DNA from 4 places in the Corynebacterium tardum genome. Region 1 is predicted to be linked to each of the others. Evidence: predicted binding sites of a transcription regulator. Region 1 holds the regulator's gene; each other region holds the start of a gene.
What was found. The regulator LexA, encoded in region 1, represses DNA repair genes until DNA is damaged. The targets are predictions, from matches to a motif close to CGAACANNTGTTCG.
Positions count from the first base shown of each region.

Region 1 (4,247 bases):
CCGATGCTGGCTTGCGTGCTCACCGGCCTGGGCGTGAACTCGCTGTCGGCTGCGTCGACCGCCGTCGCCGGCGTCGGTGCCCAGCTGGCCGATCTCACCCTGGAGCAGTGCCAGAAGATGGCAGACGCTGCCATCAATGCTGAGGGTCCGTCCGATGCCCGGACCGCGGTCATCGCCCTGCTGGAAGAATTCCAGGCCTAGGACTCCAACGAATAGCGCCGCTGAGCGAGCTCACTTGCTGCAGCGGCGCTTGGCTGCACAGGCGCTAGATAGAACAAGAGCGACCGCCGGATTACCTTCCGGAGCGGTCGCTGTTGTGGTTTTCGGGGAAACTACTTATCCCCGGCGAGGACGACCTCGACGTCATTGGCGCGCAGTGCGTCGAGGAAGGAAGTCGGGGCGGCGGCGTCAGTAATAACCACATCAATGTCCGCCAGGGACGCGAAGCTGACGAGGTAGTCGTTGCCCAGCTTGGAGGAGTCACACAGCACGACGACCTTGTGGGCGTTGGTGACAAAGGCGGCCTTGATAGCGGCCTCTTGTGAGTCTGCCGTGGACAAGCCATGGTCGATGGTGAGTGCGTTGGTGCCGATGAATGCGACGTCGGCGCGCATCAGCGCCATGGTGCGCAACGCAGTATCGCCAACGACCGCCTGAGTAATGGCACGCACTGTGCCGCCGAGCAGCTGCACGTCAGACACACCGTTGCTGGCAAGCGACAGTGCGATGGGGAGGCTGTTGGACACGATGTTGAACTGTCCGGCAGAGAAACGCTGTCCGATGAGATCTGCCAGTGCGTTGGTCGTGGTGCCGGCGTCGAGGAAGATGCTGCCGTCTTCGGGAAGCTGATCAAGGGCTGCTCGGGCGATGGCCATCTTGGCGCCGGTAGCCGAACGCTGGCGGGTGTCAAGAGTGAACTCGGCAGTCTGGAAAGACTGGGAGGCGACGGCGCCACCATGGACGCGGTGAACTACGCCTTCGCGGTCCAGTACCGCAAGATCGCGGCGGATGGTTTCTGCAGTGACATCGAAGCGCTCAGAGAGCTCGGTGACGTTGACACGGCCTTCGACGGCGGTCAGTGACGCGATCTGGCGACGGCGTTCTTCTGCGTACATTGTTTCTCCCTTGGGGGACTCCATTGTTCATCGCTAAGCCAGGGAAACATGGGGGATGAATTGATGGCTTAATGAAAATGTGCAACGGGTGTTGCTGTGATGTCCCCATTCTTTCATTGAGTGCGGGTAAAACGGAACAAAACAAAGAGATTCACACATCAAGAACGTTAAGGATTGGTGGAAAACAGCCATTGGCCTGCCCGTTTGGGAATGTGTGATTTAGGACGCTAATCGGGCGCAAATCGGGCATCTACACGCGCAAGGGGGTAAACAAACACAAAAGTCCCGCCCCGTCCTTCCGTTCTGAATGGGAGGAAGGCGGTTGGGGCGGGAAAGCGGTGGGCGACAAAAAAGGGGAGAAGGTGTTAGAGCTTGCGGAACACGGAGACAACCTTGCCCATAATCTCTGCCTCGTCGCCCTTGATCGGAGCGTATGCGTCATTGTGGGGGAGCAGCCAGACGCCGGAGGAATCTCGGTGGAACTCCTTCACCGTTGCTTCATCGTCCAGCAGGGCGGCAACGAACTCACCTTCCTCCGCAACCGACTGGGAGCGGATAATGACCCAGTCACCGTTGAGGATGCCAGCATCCTGCATGGAGTCCCCTACGACCTGCAGCATGTAGAGCTCACCGCTGCCCACGACCTCATCCGGCATGGGGAAGTAGGCATCGACGTTCTCCTCTGCAGTGATAGGGGAGCCGGCGGCAATGCGGCCCACCACTGGGATGTAGGTCGGGCGAGCGGCGTCCTCGGGTACGTCCGAAGACGTGGGCTCAGGGGAGTCCTGGGCTGCGGAGGTTTTGCGGCCGGGCTTCTTTGCGTCTTCCGAGTTGGGGAAGTGGCGGACATCCACGGCGCGCGGCTTGTTCGGGTCGCGGCGCAAGAAGCCCTTCTCCTCCAACTGCTTGAGCTGATATGCCACCGACGACGTCGATTGCAGCCCAGTTGCATCACCGATCTCACGGATGCTGGGTGGGTAGCCGCGCAGCATCACGGCGTCATGGATGACCTCCAGAATTCGGCGCTGGCGGGCAGAGAGGGAATCAAGAGTGGGCTGTTCGGTCTTCTTGGGTTTGCGGGACATTATGGGCTCCTCAAGGTGGGGTAAAGCTTGCGTTCACAGTGGCGTTAAGTGGGCTTCTTAAAAAGATTATGAAGTGCGCGGCACTGTCTTCCTTTGTAGCACGGAAAGAAAAAATGTTCGAGAAATGGCGCGCAGATGTGGACAAATATTCGAGAGGGTGTTATAAATCGAACATACGAACAGGATCGAACGGTTTAGCGAGTGGAATGTTCGAGTGTGTCAACCGCGTTGCATACACTGCAGGCAACGTCATCCGCTAGATGAAAAGAACGCAAAGGAATAATCATGGCAATCGTACTGAATACCAGCTCACGCAACCGCATCCCGAATGAAGCCTCTGCTAGCCCGCGACCCGCAGTTGTGCCTCCGGCGGCGGTGTGGGATCCGGCGGGAGAGCGTGGTCGGGGTGCCGGCCGAGCGTTCGGACCTCGCAATGTTCGAACGTTGAGTCCCCTCGATAGAACACAGAGCCGCCTCTGTGAATCGCGCTCGCGCGGTGGTGGACATCCAAAAGGCGTGGTGGATTCCACTGTTAAGGGATCGAACGTAGGTAACTATGTTCTGGGTGCGGTCTTCGGGGCCGCGGTATTCGTTGGCACTGTCTGGGGCGGTTTGAGCATCGACACTGAGTCGCCGGCGGCACCATCCCCGGCCGTGCACTCGAGCTCCGATATCGAGGCGGCATCCATCGCCCACTAACCTGTCGGAGAACGCGGTAGCGGTGTGCCTTTCAGTTCGGGGCGGCGGTAGGCTAACGGTCGGGGATGGAAAGCCTCCGCTTGGTTTCCAGGAGGCCTGAGTGAAAGGACGCCGCGTAACGTGTATTGCCCGTTTTGCCACAATGAACAGTCCCGAGTCATCGACTCGCGCGTGGTAGACAGCGGAACCTCTATCCGCCGGCGCCGCGAATGCGCGTCATGTAAGGGTCGATTTACCACCGTGGAGAAGGCTGTTCTTCTCGTCGTCAAGCGCAACGGCTTGGCGGAGCCTTTTAGCCGGGACAAGCTCATTCGCGGCGTGCAGCGCGCTTGTCAGGGGCGCGACGTGAGCGACGATTCGCTGAAGAAGCTGGCGCAGCAAGTAGAGGAAACCGTTCGCAGCCACGGCTCTTCCCAGGTCAATGCCAACGATATCGGCCTTGCCATTCTGGAGCCGCTGCGCGACTTGGACGAGGTGGCCTACCTGCGCTTTGCCTCGGTGTACAAGTCCTTTGAGAGCGCTGACGATTTCGAATCAGAAATCCGCCTCATGCGCCGCCGGGACCGCGATAGCTTCTAGCTGCGATTAGCGCAGCTTGTCTGCGGCCTTTTGAATGCGGCGCACCGACACTGCGTGCGCGGTACCGAGGCGCTGAGCAAAGAGCGAAACGCGTAGCTCCTCAATCATCCAGTAGATGTCCTTGACGTCGCGGGACTTTTCGCGGCCAGCAGGCAGGGAGCGGAGGCGGTTGGCCAGGTATGCCTTCGCCTCATCCACATCAGCCTGGCGGTCGGCATCGCGGTCCGGATCGAGGTTCATGTCCTCCAAACGGATTCGCGCGGCCTGAATGTACCGCGGCAGGTGGCGCAGGTGCTGCATTCCGTGCACCGTAATGGCGTGTGGCGGCAGTAGGAAGTCTAGCTGCTTGCGGATGTCATCAATCGCCGGTCCCTCCCAGTGCTTGAGCTCTGCGGAAAGATTGGAATATTCCGCTAAGCCGGGAGCAATAGCGACGACGGCTTGGCGCACTCGCCCGGGTACTTCCGGCTTGACCTGATTCAGTAGGGCCTTAAAGTCCGCCGGGGTGCGGACGGGTCCGCCCTTTTCCATCATGATGTCCCGTACGGCGGCCACGCGGGCGTCGTTGACCAAACCTTCCGCCCCGCCGTGCGGGTATGCATCAACGGCGACGCGCTGCTGCAAGGGCAGACCCTTGACCATCTGTTGGGTGCCGACGGTGATCTCGCGCAGGAGCAGCGTCAGCGTCGTGGTGATCATGGAGGCATCCGCTGCCGCCTTGGTGGGGTGCACCTTGAGCGCCACACCATTCTTCGTGGCGACCAGCGCC
Region 1 is NZ_CP177104.1:1,622,930-1,627,176, reverse strand. It holds gene ptsP (phosphoenolpyruvate--protein phosphotransferase) at 1-201, shown strand, start outside; gene ACLI1P_RS07825 (DeoR/GlpR family DNA-binding transcription regulator) at 333-1,115, opposite strand; gene lexA (transcriptional repressor LexA) at 1,481-2,200, opposite strand; gene ACLI1P_RS07815 (hypothetical protein) at 2,720-2,899, shown strand; gene nrdR (transcriptional regulator NrdR) at 3,020-3,478, shown strand; gene hrpA (ATP-dependent RNA helicase HrpA) at 3,485-4,247, opposite strand, start outside.

Region 2 (4,247 bases), 1.1 Mb from region 1:
GTGCCCAGGGCGTCCAGGGCGCCGTTGTTGGCAAAGCATTCGCGCAGTGCCGCCACGCGCGCGGCCTCCCCCATCACGTCGTCGACGCTGGGGGTCGGGCTATGGACGGTCGCAGCCGCGAGAAGCATGGGACGGGTGAGGCCGTCGGCGCCGGACTCGCGAACGGCGGCGAGCTCCGCATTGTCGCTGGCCGAGGGGTTGAGGAGCAGATCCAGGTAGTTGTCGCTGCCCGCCTCCACCGGGTCCAACGGGGCGTGGAAGAGGCGCGTGCGCGCGAGGGAGCGGGCCTGCTGGTTCACGCTGACCCCGGTGTGCGCCAGGGCGTGGATGGCCGCGGACGGGTCGGCGCGCAGGCCGTCGATGATGCTGTCGAACATGGCCTGCAGCTTCGGGTTCGGGCTGCGCTGTGACAGCACGTGGAGCGCGCGGAAGGCCTTCCAGAGCTCCTCCGGGGTCCACTCGCTCGAGGCCAAAGCCGGCTCGGCGCCCTCCGGCGAGACCACGATGGAGGCACTCGACGGGCGCTTCGGCGCGGCGAGGTTAGCGGAGGTGGTGAGCTCGCGGACGTCGACAAGCATCGGCCCCTGCGCGGCGACCTCCGCAGGCAGCGCGAAACCGGCCTCCGTAGGCTCAAGCTGGGTGGGCTCTACGGTGGGGTTGGCCAATGGCCAGGTCCACCCCAGCAAATCTACCTGGGGATCTACGTTCTGCTCCACGGAAATCTCGTTCTCCGTGAGAAGCCCTCTGCCCACGAGCGGGGACTTGCGCACGGTGGCCAGCGCGGCGTAAATCAGGCTCGTAGACGCGGAGGCTTCGTACTCCACCACGCGGCGGTCCAGGCTGCGGGCCTCGTGCGCCGCGCGCTCCTTGTCCGGCAGGGACTCCAGGTAGTCCTCGTACGACAGGGTGGACCACATGAGGAAGAGCTCGGCCGACGGCTGCTTGCGCACGGCATTGGCCAGCGCGGCATTCGGCACGGACAGGCTGGTGACGGCCTGCGTGGTCTTGGACGTGCGGGCCAGCTCCTTGATCTTCTGGCGGCCGTCGATGGTCACAAACTTCGCTAGCGGCAGCGGGCGCGGCGAATGGACGGTGAACATGTCATCCTGGTCGAGCTGGCCTGCGAGGATGACCGGCTTATTGGAGTGCTCCGTGGGTTCGAGACCAATGCGCTTTACGCGGCTGAACAGGGCCTCCGGCCACACGTCGAATTCGAGCTCGTAGCCGGCGTCGCTGGCCACGACCTCACGGCGGGATACCTCGGTGTCCTCGAACGTGCGCAGCCCCTTCTCCAGCGCGATGGGCTTCTTGGGCGGCGAGGCCAGGGTGTAGCTAAACGCCGAATGCGCGCCGAGGGCGTCGATGATGCGGAAATCGATGCCGCGCGGGCCTTCGTTCGTCGAGCGCATGTGAAGGCCCTCGGCGAGGGAGATAAAGCGGACGTCGGCAAGCTCTGCGTTATGCCACAGCGTCACCTTGTACCGCCCCACCCAGGGGTCTTCGTAGAGGTCGCTGGGGAAGGGCTCGGCGGTGCCCGCCTCGAACGTCTGCTCCGAAATCTCCTCTTGCTCGCCGCCGAGGGGAGCGTAGGTGAGATCGATGCGCCACTCCCCTTCCGCGATGAGGTGCACGCGCGGGGATTTAGTGAATACCGGCTCGTTATCGAGGCCCCGGGCGTTGGGCAGGGTGGCTACGTCAAAGTCCCACTCGAAATCGCCGTGCTTGGCGACGTCTACCGGTTCCCTCTGCGGTACCCTCACCTGATCTAGCAGCGGGCCCACTTCCCAGCCGGCCCAGATGCCGAGCGGGGTGGCCTCCTCCAGGGTGCCCTGCGGCGCGATAAGCGTGGTGCGGTCATAGACGATGAACGGTGCGTCATCAGTGATACCGGTGAAGGTGATGGTTTCGATGAGGTCCTCATCGCCATCGCGCAGAGTGACCTCGATGCGGGTGAAGGGGCCGGGAATGCCGACGTTGATCGGCTCCTCCGTGGAGAATTCACGCAGCGTATGGGGGCGATCGATGAAGTGAGATTCGACCACCCAACGCGGATCTTCTACGTCAGCTTCAGGGTCGGTGGCAGGCAGCTGGAGCATGAGGATGTTGCTGCCGCGGCGCAGGGAAAGTCGCGGGCCTTGCTCGACAAGATCGGTGGTCACCAGGGGCGTCGTAGGAAGTGAATAAATCTCCGCACTCATTTGCTTCATCTTAGGACACCGCAGGGGTCTCGTGCCATGTGCCTGGTAGGAGGCTGTGAGGCCATGTGCTGCACGTGCTGAGCCGCGCGTTACCCCCGTGGTGGTTGGGTGGGGTGTGGATGAAAGTGCCTGTTCGATTCGGCTCGAACACAAACCCTAAACTAATCCTCAATACCCCCGAATAGGCAACCGGAAAAGAATAATCCCGCTGGCCATAGCCATATAGGTGGAGTGTCGGTATAGTTGTGGGTAGAACACCTATTCTATAGTTGCCTCGGGGGCACAATGACAACCACAACCACCACACCACCAACCGCCTTCTTCGCCCACGCCAACCCCACTAACCCACTAGCTAAAGCCCGCCACAACGTCCGCCGCGCGGACTTTGCCTGCTGGCGCGCAGCCCAACCACACCTAGACGCCGACATCGACACCACCGCCTTATCCCTAGTCAACACCTGGGGCCTCGGCGAAGGACTGATCACCGCCGGCCTGCGCGCCCTTTTCCGCCTCGATACCCTGCCCGGGCTTAAAGCCCTCCAAGACACCCACTGCCTGCTGGACATCCAGGGGCTTATCGCCATCGACAAACCCCTGTCTGCCCTTGCCGGGCTCGATGACGCAACGCTCGCGCTCATCGATGCCACCCTGGTGTCCTACTTCACCCCTACCCAGCCGAATCAGGTTTTTCCCACCACCGCCAAAATCCGCCGCCGGGTGCGCGATCTGGCCAAAACCCTGGACCCGAGCATTGCTTTTCGCGATACCAGGCCTAAAGACACCTACACCTTCTCTTCCAACGGCACGAAAGCCTGGCTAGAGCTCGGCGTGGATGAAGCAACCGGCATTGCTATCGATGCCTTCATCCGGGAAACCGCTACAAAGCAAGATCTTTCGCTGACGGATGCGATAAAGAAGCTTCTTACCGGGGCTATCGAACCACCAGCAACCATTGTGCTGCACACCTACCAGGCTTGTGATGTGGACAATGCCCCGACCTACATCAACGGCTATGGGTGGCGCAGTGCGCCTATCCCACACACCAAGAAACGGGACTTAACTACACCGGTGAAAGAATCTGATTCTTACCAACCATCGGGAATGATTCGTAGCGTTGTTGAGGGTCGTGATGAGACCTGCCGGTTGAGTGGGTGTGACAGGCCGGCGATGTATTCGCAGTTGGATCATCGGCATAACTATGCCGAGGGTGGAAAGACGCATCCGTCGAATATGGCGTGCTTGTGTCAGCACCACCACAACATGAAGACCGACGGGCGGCTGGGCTATGTCATGGACCCGGATACCGGGGATATTGTCTGGCTTTTCGATGACAGTACGTGGGCTACCACCTGTCCGGAAGGCCCGCTGTCTGACGGGATGAAAAGGTGGGTGCAAACAGTAGGCCAGCACATAGACGCCTACCGTAAATTTGCCCGCGAGCAAGCCCAGTACCTCAAACAGCAACTCGATGACTACCACGCCGAACGACAAGCCGAAGAACAAGCCAACACCGAAAAGGAAGCCGACGGGGAAGCCGGCACCGACACCAGCGACGACATCCCCTTCTAACCCACCGTCGAAAACAACGACGTCGACAACAACGACGAAGACGCAAAAATCCCCCGCACACAGCGGAGGATTTAAAGAAGGCGAGGTGTATTAGCCGATCAGCTTGCGGAGTGCGGAGAAGTCGACCTTCACGATGCCCATGTTCTGCAGGAAGGCGGCGATTGCTGCCAGAACTGCGGTAGCGAGGCCTGCGCCCAGGAGGCCAGAGCCGACAGAGGAAGCAGTCTTGCTGGAGCCGTCGTCGTCCTTAGCGCCGCCGTTGTCTGCGTCGCCATTACCGTCGTCAGAGCCGAACCACCAGTCCTGGATGATCAGGTTGGCAACGTCGGTGTTGTCGATGTACTTGCCGCGAACCGGGTCGGTGCCGGTGGCCTTGGCCTTGATGTCCTCAGAGCCAGCGCCCTTGAAGAAGAACGGAACAACCTGGTTGGTGTGCTCGCCGGAGTACCACTGGTGCTGCGGGGCCTTGCCTTCCTCACC
Region 2 is NZ_CP177104.1:2,683,290-2,687,536, reverse strand. It holds gene ACLI1P_RS12815 (hypothetical protein) at 1-2,198, opposite strand, end outside; gene ACLI1P_RS12810 (HNH endonuclease signature motif containing protein) at 2,484-3,767, shown strand; gene ACLI1P_RS12805 (alkaline phosphatase) at 3,858-4,247, opposite strand, start outside.
Region 2: the regulator LexA is predicted to act here: its motif matches at 2,450-2,463, upstream of ACLI1P_RS12810 (HNH endonuclease signature motif containing protein).

Region 3 (4,247 bases), 220 kb from region 1:
CCTTCCGAGCTCGTGCCGCGAACTCCTCCCGCGGATACACCGCGAGGGAATGATCCTGGCCTTTTGTGACCATCAGGCCACCAGCCAGGTCTTCACGAAACTTCGCCGGAAGCGTAAGCCGCCCTTTGTCATCGAGCTTGGGAGTGTAGGTACCGAGAAACATCCCGGGTCCACCTTCCTGTCACTCGAAAAACTCCGGTTTCCTCTTACGGCAGAAGAACACTTCTCCACCGATGCGCCCCACTCTACCCCACTTTCCCCCACCATCCACACCTTGCCAGTAAATTACATCCGCGTGTCTCCCCATAACCGCAGATAAACAGCACTGTTTCCGGTGGGGAGATTTCCCCGGAGTCCCCTTGACATACCCCACAAAATGCACCACCAACACCATCAGCCGCATCTCTAACTCTGCTACCGTGCCCCACTTAACGCAGCATCACACACTGGCTCCTGCACTTTTACCCCCGTCTTCCGGCCTTCCCCCTTCCACCACTCCCCACTCTCCCCCACAGAGGCGCGCCCTCCGGCAATTGGTGGGGCAAAGTGGGGGAAATGGGAAGATGCCCCACAACCCCCTTTAAGCAGCAATCGAGTCCCGCTTGCCAGAAAAATGGCCCGAAAACGCCAAAGCCCGCACCTCCCAATCCGGGAGATGCGGACTACTTCGGCTCTACTTAACGCTCAGCCAATGCACTTAGCGCCCCTCAAAGCGGCGGCGGAAGTTATCTTCCAGGCGATTGCCCACGTTGCTACCACTCTTCTTCGGCTGCCCCTCGCGCCCGCGCGATGGAACTGAGACCGAAGCCGGCGAGGCAGTCGAACCACCACGCAGCATCCACACGCCAGCACCAAACATGACCAAGAATCCAAGGATGGACAGACCAATAAACCACAGAGACTGCTGCGCCAGCGCGATTCCGCCCACCATCATGCACAGACCAACAACCACCAGCGCTACGCCGCGCAGCGTGATTGCCCCAGTGCCGCCGCCAAAGGAAGAATCCTCGGACACAGACGCACCAAAGTTAGGATCGTTGGCCAGCAACGACTCTTCAATTTCACGCAGCGCTCGCTGTTCGTGCTCAGAAAGGGACACAGTGTCCTCCATGTAGGGTGTGGGGGCTAATCGGGTACTACCTCTGTAACGTCAAGAATAGCTAGATAGTTCCCGCGAATACAGTTTGCGCATTCTCCGCACGACGATACATAGATCTTCTCCCACACCCTCCAGGGTGGTCTACCGCGAGAGCAGGCATCCCACTAGGCGGCTAGGCCACCAAAGCCAAGCTCCGACTCGGTCGCATCCACGTAGCGGGCAGCCAGCGCCAGGTACCCGAGCACGACTTCGTCGGCAGGCACCGGGTCCATTCCAGAGGCAACACGGGAGCGCACTCGCGAGTATTCACCGAACTCCGCAGCCCACTGAGCATCCGCTGCTCCAATAAGCGCCACCTGCTCCCACGCAGACGAGGGCAACCGCTTGCGGCGCCCCACCGTAGAACCTGCCACCCGTGCGCCCGCTGCACGCAGCGCGGCCCGGTACGCCATTTCCAGTGCGTCCTCCATCTGCCCCCGCGCCGCACTTGCACGGGCCGCCGACAGCAGATCGAGAGCCTGCTCGACAAAGCAATCACGGCGCACAATCTGCAGCGCCTCCCGTCCGCGACCGCGTGCCGCCGTTGCCGAAATTACCTGTGCCATGACCATCCTCCTTTGTTGCTGTACTACAACTCACCCTAGAATCGCACCCGAACACTCACTCCCCACATTAGTTCACATGTTCGAGTTCACCAATAGATGTTCGAGACTATTCACATTTCTAACGAACATGCACTCGACGGATTGAAAGCGTGACTGGCTTTCGCCGCTGTGCCAGATCTGCTGTTATTGAGATTGTGAGTTACACACTGCGCCGCCTAACGCCCCAAGAGTTCGCCATCGCCGTCCCCCAGCTGGTGGACATCTACATCACGGCCATGGACTACTCCCCCACGGTGCGCGAGAGCTCCATCGCCCGTTGGAAGACGGATCTCATCCGCCCCGGCTTCGGCTGCATTGTAGCCACCTCTGAGACCGGAATCGCTGGTTTTGCCTACGGCTTCCTGGGGTCTCCTGACACGTGGTGGGACCGCGAGCTGCGCCGGGCCTTGACCCGGCTGGGCGGCGCCTCCGCCGAACAGGAAGACGTCCTCCACAACTACTTCGAGCTCGCTGAAATACATGTGCTGCCCTCCGCACAAGGCCGCGGGTTGGGCCGTGCGTTGCTGGAGGCCTTAGCCTGGAACCTCCCGGCGCGCTTTATCCTGCTCTCCACGCCGGAGCACCCGCAGGAGTCCAATTCCGCCTTTAGGCTGTACCGCAAGATGGGATTCACGGATTTCTTGCGCCAGCTGTACTATCCGGCTGATTCTCGCGCCTTCGCCATTCTCCAAGCCCCAATCCCCTTGCAGCCACTTGAGTCACCGCAGCCACCGCACCCAGCGGAGCGCACACGCCCCGAGTAGCCCAGCGCCTAATCACCCACCCAGGGCAGGTATCGTGACAGGTGTGAGTGAACCGAAGATTCCATCCTTGGCCGAAATCCCCGCTGCTGTCCGCACGGAGCTTGACCGCTTCCTCGAAGGGCAGCGCGAAGCGCTGGCGAACATTGGCCAGCCGGTAACCAACGCCGTGTCCTACCTGGAATCCTTCGTCCTCGACGGAGGAAAGCGCATCCGCCCGCTCTACGCGTGGGCGGGCTTTATTGGCGCGCGCGGCCTGGAGGGGCCCGAGTCGCCGGAGGCGATGCTGCGCGCCGCCTCCGCGCTGGAGTTCATCCAGGGCTGCGCCCTCATCCACGATGACATCGTGGATGCCTCCGATACCCGGCGCGGCAACCCCACCGTCCACCGCGGGGTGGCTGCGCGCCACCGCGAGCTCAACCTCGGGGGCGACCCCGACTTCTTCGGGCAGTCCATCGCCATCCTCGTCGGCGACATGGCCTTGGTCTGGGCAGAGGACATGTTCCAAGACTCCGGTCTGAGTCCGGAGGCACTGGCCCGCGCGCGGGCACCGTGGCGCGGTATGCGCCGAGAGGTCATCGGTGGCCAGATCCTCGATATTTGCCTGGAGGCAGAGGGGTCTGAGGACGCTGCCTTGGCGGATTCGGTGAACCGGTTTAAGACAGCCGCCTACACCATCGAGCGCCCGCTGCACTTGGGGGCGGCCATCGCCGGGGCACCGGAGAAGCTCATCGCCGCCTTCCGCGGCTACGGCCGGGACATCGGCGTTGCCTTCCAGCTGCGCGATGACCTGCTTGGTGTCTTCGGCGATCCCACTGTCACCGGCAAGCCGGCGGGAGACGACCTGCGGGAGGGCAAGCGTACCGTGCTGTTGTCGCTGGCCCTGCAGCGTGCCGATGCTTCCGATCCGGCCGCCGCGGCTGACTTGCGCCGGCTGATCGGCAACACCGACGACCCCGCGGATATTGAGCGGATGGCGCAGATTATTGCGGACTCGGGCGCACCGGACGTCGTCGAGCAGCGCATCACGGACCTTACCCACTCGGGCCTGGCCCACCTGGGGGATGCCCACGTGCCGGCAGAGGTCACCGCTACCCTGGAGGAGCTCGCCCGCAAATCCACTGCCCGCCGGATGTAGCATGGTGCGCACACAGTCGTCGCTAAGCGTGCGCGTTCCCGGCGCCCTTCCCTTGGGCGTCGCGTCCGCGGCCATCCTCGCACTCGCGTCCTTTTCGGGCGGCGCCACCCGCAACCGCGGCGGCGTGCTCGAGGCCCTCAACGTTGGTTTCTTGGCCTACGGGCACGGCCGCAACATTGGCATGATGCTCTACTGGGTAGGCCTCTTCGGACTTGTCGCCGCGTGGGTGCTGGCCGGCCGGCAGGTCATCGCTCCGCAGCTGAAGAACCCGCAGCCCAATGGCGGCCTGGACCGTATCCGCCGCATGCTGGCCGCGTGGATTGCCCCGCTGCTGGTTGCTGCTCCCCTGGCCTCGCGCGACGTCTACTCCTACCTCATGCAGGGGGCGATGGTGCGCGATGGTTTCGATCCGTACGTCCAGGGTGCGGCGGTTAATCCCGGCCCGTTCCTCCTCGAGGTCTCCCACGACTGGCGCAATACCACCACGCCGTATGGCCCGCTGCACCTGTGGATGGGCAATGGGGTGACGCACCTCGTGGGTGAGCACGTGGCTGCCGGCATCATCGTCTACAAGGTCATTTCTGTGGTGGGGTTCGCGGCCATCG
Region 3 is NZ_CP177104.1:1,846,206-1,850,452, forward strand. It holds gene mraZ (division/cell wall cluster transcriptional repressor MraZ) at 1-163, opposite strand, end outside; gene ACLI1P_RS08855 (DUF3040 domain-containing protein) at 698-1,099, opposite strand; gene ACLI1P_RS08860 (SAV_6107 family HEPN domain-containing protein) at 1,264-1,704, opposite strand; gene ACLI1P_RS08865 (N-acetyltransferase family protein) at 1,899-2,507, shown strand; gene ACLI1P_RS08870 (polyprenyl synthetase family protein) at 2,551-3,642, shown strand; gene ACLI1P_RS08875 (alpha-(1->6)-mannopyranosyltransferase A) at 3,644-4,247, shown strand, end outside.
Region 3: the regulator LexA is predicted to act here: its motif matches at 1,794-1,807, upstream of ACLI1P_RS08860 (SAV_6107 family HEPN domain-containing protein).

Region 4 (4,247 bases), 1.1 Mb from region 1:
TCCGCGACCTCCCCGGTAATCCCGTTGGTTTCCTTGAGGCCGTCGTAGAAACGCTGCTTGAGCGCGGCCATCCTCTCCGGCGAGCGCTTCGAGCCCATCGCGCGGCGCAGGTCATCAGCCTCCGCGCCGCTAAAACCGGCGGCATCAACGGCAATCTGCATCAGCTGCTCCTGAAAAAGCGGAATGCCCAGCGTCTTGCCTAAGGACTTTTCCAGCACCGGGTGGTCATACTCCACCGGTTCCTTGCCATCGCGGCGGCGCAGGTACGGGTGCACCGACCCGCCCTGGATGGGACCGGGGCGAATGAGCGCTACCTCCACCACGAGGTCGAAGAAGACTCGCGGCTTCAGCCTGGGCAGCGTACTCAGCTGCGCGCGCGATTCCACCTGGAACACGCCCACCGCATCCGCGCGGCAGAGCATGTCGTAGACTTCCGGGTCCGCTAGGTCCAGCTCCCACAGGTTGACCTTCCGGCCCGTAGTCTCCTCCACTAAGTCCATCATGTGATGCAGGGCCTCGAGCATGCCCAGGCCCAGCATGTCGAACTTCACCAGGCCAGCTGCAGCACAATCGTCCTTATCCCATTGCAGCACCGAACGGTTCTCCATGCGCGCCCATTCCACGGGCACGACATCCGCAATCGGCCGGTCACACAGCACCATGCCACCAGAGTGAATACCCAGATGGCGCGGCTGGCCGAGGAACTGCTCGGCCAACGATTCGACGTCGCCAGGCGCGGGCGCAATCCCCTTCGACCACGCATCGGCCGAGCCCTGCGGATAGCCCAACGCCCGGGCGGCATCCCGCAGCGCCCCTTTGCGGCGGTAGGTAATCACGTTGGCCACCTGCGCGGCGCGCTCGCGACCATGCTTGGCATAGACGTACTGAATGACCTCCTCGCGCCGTCCCGATTCAATATCAATGTCGATATCCGGCGGGCCATCGCGGTCCGGGGACAAAAAGCGCTCAAAAAGCAGACCCGCGGAAATCGGCTCCGCGTTCGTAATCCCCAACGCGAAGCACACCGCGGAGTTCGCCGCCGAGCCTCGCCCCTGGCACAGAATGTTCTCCCGCCGGCAAAAATCCACGAAGTCACACACGATGAGGAAGTAGCCGGGAAAGCCCAGCTGCTTGACGACGTCCAGCTCGTAGCGCATCTGCTCCCATGCCCGCGTTCGAATTTCCTGGGGCCGCGAGGCATAGCGCGCCTCCGCGCGCTCAAAAGTGAGGTGTTCCAGCCACGTCATCTCGGTGTGGCCGGCGGGTACCTCGAAGTCCGGGAGGTTGGGCGCGAGTGCGGCCCAGGTGAAGCTGCACTCCTCCAGCACGCGAACGGTTTCGGCGATGAGCTCAGGCCGGTCGGGGGCAAGCTGCGCCATCTGTTCTCCAGAACGCAGCCAGTGTGCTCCCATGGGGTGGGCGTCCGGTGTGGCGTCGCCAAGCGCCAGGCGCCTGCCCAACGCCTGCTTGGCTCCCGCCAGCCGCGCGCGATCCCGGGTGGCGGCGGCCGGGTGGGCGGTGGCGATGGCGCGCGACACGGGGAGCTTATCCAGCGCCGCGTGGTGGTCAGCGTCCTCCGGAGTGAGCGTGTAGGCGTACTCCAAAACCATGCTGTCTATTTTTATTCTATCGAGCAGAAGATCGAAATACTCCGCCCATTCCCACCCCACGAGAAAGAGGCACTCGTCCTGTAGCTCTACGGCAATCTCCGCCAGCGGCGGGTAGGCCACAGCGCCCTTTTTCCCCGCCGCCATGCGGGCGCGGGAGATGAGTCGGGATAGGCGGCGGTACCCCTCCGGAGTTCGCGCCAAGACAGTCAGCGGTGCCGGCTCTAGGCTGAGCTCCGCACCGAAGATAGCAGGCAGCCCCACCTTTGCGGCGGCCTCCGCACACTTCATCAGCCCATAGAACCCATCCCTATCCACCAGCGCCAATCCACGCAGCCCCAACTCGACAGCCCGGGTAACCAGCTCCTCTGGTTCCGAGGCCCCCTCCAGGAAGCTATAGGAACTCACCGCGTGCAGCTCCGCGAAGGGAACAGTGGAGTATCCCGCCTTAATCTCCCCCACCCGCTGCGACAGGTGGTCCACCGGCACGGGAGTAGGCCCCGGCCGGCCGGACAAGATCCGCTCCACCCGCGACCATGGCAGTGCCTGCCCCCCATTAAACCTCATGAGCCACACCCTATATTCGAACACATTTTCCTGTCAAGGTTTTCGTTGAGCAATCCAGAGAATAGACAAAGCGGTTCAATCGTTGCTAGTTTGACGAACAGTGCAAAACACCTGCGGTGATTTTTCCTCGCCGCACCCGATATAGAAGGGACATGTGAACCCCATCATGAGCATCCGTCGCGTACTTGCCGCCACTTCTGCGGCCGTCATCGCCACTACCGGCCTGGTAGCTTGCTCCTCCGACTCCTCGGACTCCAGCGGCTCCGGAGAGGAAATCACCAAGGACTCCACCATCAGCATCGGCACCACCGACGCCAACATGGAAGAGTGGTCCGTGTTCCAAGACCTGGCCAAGGAGGCCGGCTACAAGGTCGAGCTCGAGAACTTCGCTGATTACAACACTCCGAACCAAGCACTGGACCAGGGCCAACTGACCACCAACAAGTTCCAGCACCTGCAGTTCCTGGCCAAGTACAACAAGGGCAACGGCACCGACCTCGTCCCGCTCGCCGCCACCGAGATTTACCCGCTGGCTATTTACTGGAAGGACCACAAGGACCTCTCCGGCGTGGAAGGCCAGGAAGTCGCCATTCCGAACGACTCCACCAACCAGGGCCGCGCCATCGGCCTGCTGGCACAGGAAGGCCTGGTCACCCTCAAGGAAGACAGCCCGCTGACCCCGTCCCCGATGGACATCGATGAGGGCAAGTCCAAGGTCAAGGTCTCCCCGGTCGACGCCGCCCAGACCCCGGCGGCCTACGGCGAGGGCAAGCCGGCCGTCATCAACAACTCCTTCCTGGAGCGCGCCGGCATCGACCCGCAGTCCGCTGTGGCACAGGACGATCCGAACTCCGAAGAGGCCGAGCCCTACATCAACGTCTGGGCCGTGCGCGCTGAAGATGCGGATAACGAAACCCTCCACGAGCTGGCCAAGCTGTGGAAGGACCCGAAGGTCACCGAGGCTGTATTGAAGTCCTCCGGCGACACCGCCGTGGCCGTGGACCGCCCGCAGGAGGAGCTTCAGGAGATTCTGGACCGCCTCGAAGAGGAAGTTTAAGCCCACCACGACAGCAAAGGACGATTCATGCGCATCCGCCACCTCGTAGCAGCCGCCGCAGCTAGCCTCGTGGCCGCATCCAGCGTGGTCGCTTGTTCGTCGTCAAGCTCTGCGTTCTCCGCCGGTACTGCCGAAGATCCCATCATCATCGGCACCACCGATGCCGAGCTCCCGGAGTGGGGCGTGCTCAAGGATCTCGCGGCCCAGGAGGGCATCGAGATCGAGATGAAGAGCTTCACGGACTATGCCACCCCCAACCAGTCCCTGGCAGAGGGCAGCACGGACACCAATAAGTTCCAGCACCTGAAGTTCTTGGCCGAATACAACGTGGGCAATGGCACGGACCTCGTTCCGGTTGCCTCCACGCAGGTCTACCCCATGCCACTGTTCTGGAAGGGCCACGACAGCATCGACGGCATCGAGGGCCAGGACATCGCCATTCCCAACGACGCCACCAACCAAGGCCGCGCCATCAACCTGCTGGCCGCCAACGGTTTGCTGAAGCTCAAGGAGGAGGGCAAGCTCACGCCGGACCCGGCGGACATCGATGAGGGCGCCTCCAAGGTGACCATCACCCCGGTGGATGCCTCCCAGACCCCCTCCGCGTACGGCGAAGGCCACCCGGCCATCATCACCAATTCCTTCTTCAAGCGGGCGGGAATCGACCCGGCTGCCGCCGTGCTGTACGACGACCCGGAGAACCCCAACGCTGACCCCGACATCCTCTTCGACCCCTACGTCAACGTCTGGGCCGTTCAGGACAAGGATAAGGACAACGAGAAAGTCAAGAAGCTCGCCGAGCTCTACCTCTCCGACGAAGTCAAGGCCGCAGTTCAAGACACCACGGGTGGAACCACCATCTTCGTGGACAAACCGCAGGCCGAACTCCAAGAGATTGTGGACCGGCTCGAAGAGGAAGCATCCTCGGCGTAGGCCCACCACCTCAGCCCCCGCGTCGCGCTGACATGCGCGGCCGGGGGATTTGGCCGTTACTCACACTGACAAAGGACACCCCG
Region 4 is NZ_CP177104.1:525,050-529,296, reverse strand. It holds gene ACLI1P_RS02605 (error-prone DNA polymerase) at 1-2,174, opposite strand, end outside; gene ACLI1P_RS02600 (MetQ/NlpA family ABC transporter substrate-binding protein) at 2,341-3,231, shown strand; gene ACLI1P_RS02595 (MetQ/NlpA family ABC transporter substrate-binding protein) at 3,259-4,164, shown strand; gene ACLI1P_RS02590 (methionine ABC transporter ATP-binding protein) at 4,247-4,247, shown strand, end outside.
Region 4: the regulator LexA is predicted to act here: its motif matches at 2,192-2,205, upstream of ACLI1P_RS02605 (error-prone DNA polymerase).